DNA from 2 places in the Paenibacillus durus genome. Region 1 is predicted to be linked to the other one. Evidence: riboswitches for the same ligand, from Rfam matches in the RefSeq annotation. Region 1 holds a riboswitch; the other holds the start of a gene.
The links. Region 1 has a riboswitch for cobalamin ahead of metE (5-methyltetrahydropteroyltriglutamate--homocysteine S-methyltransferase). Riboswitches for the same ligand answer to the same signal wherever they lie in the genome.
Positions count from the first base shown of each region.

Region 2: it holds a riboswitch for cobalamin, as region 1 does, so the genes downstream of both, cobT (nicotinate-nucleotide--dimethylbenzimidazole phosphoribosyltransferase) here and metE (5-methyltetrahydropteroyltriglutamate--homocysteine S-methyltransferase) in region 1, are expected to answer to the same signal.

Region 1 covers NZ_CP009288.1:4,155,357-4,158,475, reverse strand. The annotation lists gene PDUR_RS17935 (serine/threonine protein kinase) at 1-288, opposite strand, end outside; gene PDUR_RS17930 (undecaprenyl-diphosphate phosphatase) at 507-1,367, shown strand; cobalamin riboswitch at 1,471-1,674, shown strand; gene metE (5-methyltetrahydropteroyltriglutamate--homocysteine S-methyltransferase) at 1,896-3,119, shown strand, end outside.
Region 2 covers NZ_CP009288.1:2,153,781-2,156,899, forward strand. The annotation lists gene PDUR_RS09675 (hypothetical protein) at 1-872, shown strand, start outside; gene PDUR_RS09680 (histidine phosphatase family protein) at 923-1,477, shown strand; cobalamin riboswitch at 1,507-1,712, shown strand; gene cobT (nicotinate-nucleotide--dimethylbenzimidazole phosphoribosyltransferase) at 1,848-2,942, shown strand; gene cobJ (precorrin-3B C(17)-methyltransferase) at 3,072-3,119, shown strand, end outside.

The sequences.
Region 1 (3,119 bases):
GCCGTTCTCCTCAAAATAATCTCTGCAGGCCGGGATATAGGGATGATCCAGCTGCTTAAGGATATCCCGTTCCCGCTTCAGCATCTGCTTCCCAGCATCCTGTTTGCTCGGTTTGGCCTGTTTGACGGCCACCTGGCGTCTCTCCCGCTTATCCAGGCAGCGGTAAGCCAGTCCGTAGCTTCCCATGCCGATCCGGGAGAGCACCTCGTAACGCTGCCCAATCAGCTCTCCTTTCTCCCTGGGGTAATCCCTCCAGGCGGATATGAATGCGCGCATGCGTGCAAGCAATGGACATCCTCCCAACAGTATTCCGTCATGTGTAATCTATTCCTTCATTATTGCATATTTACCTAGGGCATTCGCAAGTCTGGAAGTCAGATGACAAGAGATGCGGTTAGAGTTTCTTACCTGAAAAGTGGGGCTGCAAGTTTCAGAAATTACATCCAGTGTTTAAGCTACAGTATAAAGAAAAAATATTGAAATCTAATCATTGAGGAGGCGTAAGCTTGGATCTGCTAGCCATTATTAAAGCCATCGTACTTGGTCTGGTCGAAGGCCTGACCGAATTCGCTCCGGTATCTTCTACAGGACATATGATTATTGTCGATGATATATGGTTGAAATCGCAGGAGTTTCTCGGAAAATACACAGCTAATACATTTAAAGTCGTGACCCAGCTCGGTTCAATCCTTGCGGTTGTCGTCATTTTCAGGAAACGTTTTATTGATTTGCTCGGACTGAAACGCTTTAGCAAGGAATCGCTTGAACCGGTCCCGGACGGCCAGCTGCAGGTACAGACCGGGGGCCGTCTGAAGCTTGGACAGGTTATTGTAGGTCTCATTCCTGCCGGTCTGCTAGGAATGTTATTCGAAGATTATATTGATGAATATTTGTTCTCGACATCAACCGTGCTGATCGGTCTGGTAATTGGCGCCCTATTTATGATTTGCGCGGATTTATTTGCTCCGAAGCGCGCCAGGAAGCAGAGTGTTGACCAGATTACATACAGGCAAGCGCTTGCGGTGGGGTTAATCCAGTGTGTCTCGCTCTGGCCCGGCTTCTCCCGCTCCGGCTCGACGATTTCGGGAGGCGTCCTGCTTGGCCTGAGCCACCGGGCCGCCGCCGATTTCACCTTTATTATGGCCGTTCCGATCATGGCCGGCGCAAGCCTGATCTCGCTTTACAAGAACTGGCAGTATTTTACGCTCGATGCACTGCCGTTCTTTATCGCCGGATTTATCAGCGCCTTCGTGTTCGCGCTGCTGTCGATGCGGTTCTTTCTGAAGCTGATCAACCGGATCAAGCTGCTGCCGTTCGCCATCTACCGCATTGTGCTGGCCACCGTGGTCTATATTATTTTCTTTTAACCGGTTATCAGGTATCGATATAACCAGAACCCCTATCTCCTATTGCGAGCCGCAGGGTCTTGCCGTAACATAAATGTTGTACTCATCAACCACTCAAACCATTCACTAAATAACGGAAACAGGTGCTTGCCGGAATAGAGAATTCCGGAGCTTAATAGGGAAGCTCGGTGCAAAGCCGACGCGGTCCCGCCACTGTAACGGAAGAGTCTTTCAGCCCTTTATGCCACTGTCAGCCCGCGCTGACGGGAAGGCCGCTTACGGACGATGACGCCGCAGCCAGGAGACCTGCCTGTTTCAACGCACTGCAGTACCTACGGGAGATAGGGAGGTGTTAGATCGCAAACGTGATATTAACGTAGGCGTCTTTCCTCTTGGGCTTTTAAGGAAGGACGCCTTTTTGTTGGATCGTTTATGTGAAATAGGAAGCGGGCCTTCCGAGGCGGATAAGATGTCACTTCCTCAAACAACGTAGTTTGATGTTTTTTTGGAAGACCACGGCAGGATAAGTCGAATAGGAGGAACATGGAAATGACAACGCAAGTAAAAACAAGCAATCTCGGATATCCAAGAATCGGCGCGAACCGGGAATGGAAAAAAGCGCTGGAGGGTTACTGGGCGGGACGAACCCAGGAGGAACAGCTGCGGGCGGAAATGGACCGCATGCAGCTGGGTAATCTGCGCAAGCAGCAGGAGGCGGGTATCGATCTGATTCCTGTCGGAGATTTCACCTATTACGATCATGTGCTGGATACGGCAGTCATGTTCGGCATTGTGCCGCCCAGGTACCGGTATGAAGATAGACCTGCCGGACTGGATTTATATTTTGCCATGGCCCGAGGTAATTCCCGGGCGGCGGCATGCGAAATGACGAAATGGTTCAATACGAATTACCATTACATCGTGCCGGAGATCGGGGATCTTAAGCCTGTTCTGACGGAGAACAAACCGCTTGCCGCATACCGGTTCGCCAAATCGCAGGCGGGCATTGACGGCAAGCCCGTGGTCATTGGACTCTATACGTTCCTGAAGCTGTCCAAGGGCTTTGCCCCTTCGGAAATCCGCAGTGTGGCGCAGCGCTTTCTGCCGGTCTATGTGCAGCTGCTGCAGGAACTGGAGCGAGAGGGGGCGGCCTGGGTTCAAATAGACGAACCTGCGGTAGTGACCGGACTTCGGGAAGAGGATATTAAGCTTCTAAGCGAAATTTATGGCGAGCTTCATTCCGCTGTTCCGGGACTCTCCATTATGCTGCAGACTTACTTCGAGTCCGCCGAACCGCTTGAAGCCCTGCTGAAGCTGCCGGTGCAGGGGATCGGACTCGATTTTGTACACGACAGCGGGGCTAATCTGGAAGCGATCGAGCGCTTGGGCTGGCCGAAGGATAAGACGCTTGGAGCCGGAGTGATCGACGGGCGCGGGATTTGGCGCTGCGACCCGGATGATAAGCTGGCGCTGGCTCAGCGCTTGACTGCCCTTGTCCCGGAGGGCAAATTGATTTTGCAGCCGTCCAGCAGCCTGCTGCACGTGCCTGTGACAGTGCGCAGCGAGGAGAAGCTGAAGCCGGAGGTGCGCAGCGCGCTGGCCTTCGCCGATGAGAAGCTGGCGGAGCTTGCGCTGCTGAAACGGGCGCTGCTTGAGGGCCGTGACGCCGCCGGGGCTTCGTTAGCCGAGACGCAGGCTGCGCTGGCCGCCTTCCGCAAGCTGCCCGAGCGCAGCCGCGCGGACGTGGCGGAGCTTGAACGCGGCCTGGCCGAG
Region 2 (3,119 bases), 2.0 Mb from region 1:
TATTGAACAAAGACATATTTGAGAAATTTAATGATTCATCCAACATTATCAAGTCCATAACGGATCGTATTGACTCTGGCTATTATGTTTACATGAGTGTTAACCATAAATATTTATCATGTTCAAATGTACAATGGTATAAACGAATTAATATAGCACATGAGTTATTTATTTACGGCTACAATATGGAAAAAATGATACTGAATGTTGCTGACAATTTTGGAGGAAAATATGAATTCAAAGATTGTTCATTTTATGAGTTTATACAATCTTACATAAATCCGGCTAATATTAATCTACATCACTATAATAGAGTTATATTAATGAAGCTTAATAAAGATATTAATGCGGAACTCGATATTCTAAGGATTTCTGATCTTTTAACTGATTATTTAGAGTCAAGGGATACTCGTATCCGTGATGATGGAAGTGTTAATTGGGCCAAGAATAGTTTTTTAGGTATAAGTGTTTACGATAAAATTATCGAGTATTTATATTTATTGCTGGAGGATAAGTGTGAGTATGATATAAGATTTTTACATATATTATGGGAACATAAAAAATGCATGGTTTACCGGATGAAATTACTGGAGGAAAAGCAAGTTTTGCAGGATTCTAAATTTTATGAGATGTACAAAAAAATAGAAAATGATGCGTTTATTCAAAGAAGTTTAATGATTAAGTTTTATATAAATAAAAACAAAGATATTATTACGGATATGATTCTTTGGTTGAAATCACTTAAAGAAACTGAAGAATTACTATTACGTGAATTATTAGAGCTGCTGACTCGTAGCCAAATGAGTGACCCAAAATATGTATTGGGCAATTCTCATGATATCTCTTTAAAATGGTCGTTAGTTCAGCTTTAATACAGCAACAGTGAATCAACATAACAGGGCAGGAAGGACAAGATGGAAGAATGCCTCTTTATCTGATGCGCCATGGCGAGACCGATTGGAACAACAAGGGGAGAATACAAGGGATACAGGATATCGGTCTGAATGAGCGCGGGATCGGCCAGATTCAGGAAGCTTCCAGACGGCTCAGAGAACGGATGAATGTTCATGCCGTTATTTCAAGCCCATTGCGAAGAGCCTTTGAATCGGCCAAAATTATAGCTTCCGTCCACGGACTCTCTGTTAAGGTTGACAGCCGGTTCGCGGAACGCTGCTTCGGTGAGCTGGAAGGCAAGACGCTGGGGGAAATCAGGTCTGTATTCCAAATAGAAAATCCAGAGCTGATCCGCTTCCCGGTCTACGGGGTCGAATCTATGGAATTGATGCAAGTGCGGGTGTGCGACGGAATTAGCAGTCTGGAGCCGTTGGCGGACAGAAATGTACTGCTTGTAACCCATGGCAGCATCATTCAGATGATTACCGGACAAGCAGAAATCGTAGAGAACGGTACGGTAATCGAATTAACGGATAAACTGAAAAACAGACTTATAGACTTCTCTTTAAATCTCAAGTTATAATAGACGTACTTTAAGCATATTTGTCTACAACAGCATATGAGAGAAAAGGTGAAACGCTGCGGCGTTTCTTAAAAGGGAAGAACGGTGAAAATCCGTCGCGGTCCCGCCACTGTAAATGGAGAGCGAGCTTTAAGCCACTGTGTCAAATGGGAAGGCTTAAGCAACTTGGTCATTATGATCTCGTTTTTGCGTCTGATCCATAAGTCAGGAGACCTGCCTTTTTTCAACAGCACGACTGACCTACGAGGATTAGGGAGGGGGAGAACGCTTGTATTGCGGCGATTAACGGCACTTCTACGCTCTTTTGTGTGTAGGAGTGCTTTTTTGTTTCTCAACTTGTTACATAGGTCTCTAAATAAAAGAGAGGATTGTGATTTTCTTGGAAAAATTATTGCAGGTGCTAAATGAGATTGAACGGCTCAATGTTGTATCGATGCATCAAATGAGAAAGCGCGTCAACAACCTGACCAAACCTTTGGGGAGTCTTGGCCGCCTAGAGGAAATCGCTGTAAAGCTTGCTGGTATTACTGGCAGCGTGCAGCCCCGTGTGGAAAATAAAGCGATTATCGTGATGTGCGGCGATCATGGGGTCGTTCAGGAAGGTGTCAGCGCATTTCCGCAGGAAGTTACCGGGCTGATGATGGCGAATTTTATTCGCCAAGGCGCTGCGGTTAATGTGCTTGCACAGCAAGCGGGGGCGGAGGTTCACGTTGTCGATATCGGAACTTTGCTGACAGACCTGCCGGAAGGTGTAGTGCAGCGGAAAGTTCGCCCGGGAACGGCCAATATGGCTAAAGGGCCGGCGATGACCAAGGAAGAAGCGGTTGCCGCGCTCCAGGTCGGGATAGATACGGCTTACGAGCTTGCTGATAAAGGGATCGAAGTGATCGGTTTAGGGGAAATGGGCATCGGCAACACGACTCCGAGCAGCGCCATGACGGCAGTGTTCACTAACCATCCGGCGGAACAGATCACCGGAAAGGGATCGGGTATCAATGACGAAGCGTTAGCCGCCAAAACGAAGGTAATCGAACGGGCGATAGAGGTTAACCGGCCAAATCCCGGTGACGCTGTCGACGTACTCGCCAAGGTAGGGGGACTAGAAATCGCCGGGCTCGCGGGCGTGATATTAGGAGCGGCAGCCCGCAAGGTTCCGGTGGTTATTGACGGGGTGATTACAGGGGCTGCGGCGCTGGCTGCCTGCCGGATCGAACCACGCTGCCAGGATTACTTATTCGCTTCCCATTTGTCCGTTGAACCGGCGCACCGGATCGTTCTGGATGAGCTTGGGCTGAAGCCTTTACTGCATCTGGACATGCGCCTTGGAGAAGGGACTGGGGCCGCACTTGCCCTGCCTGTAATCGAATCAGCCCTCCAATTGGTTGCGAAGATGGCCACTTTTGAGGATCTCGGTATCCCGAGCCCGGCCCCCGAAGAAGATGAATTCGGCCTTGCGGTTCAGTGATCCGGCTCCGGGTGCAGCAGGATACTCAGGTTAAGCCGGTCCCGGGAAGTTGATTCTACGAACCCGGCTTCCTCTAAGGAAAGCTTGGTGTTACGGGGATAGTTGTTTCATACAGAGGAGGCAGCACGAATGGAAGAGAAGAGAGGCAAACTGCTTGTGATCGGGTTTGGGCCGGGA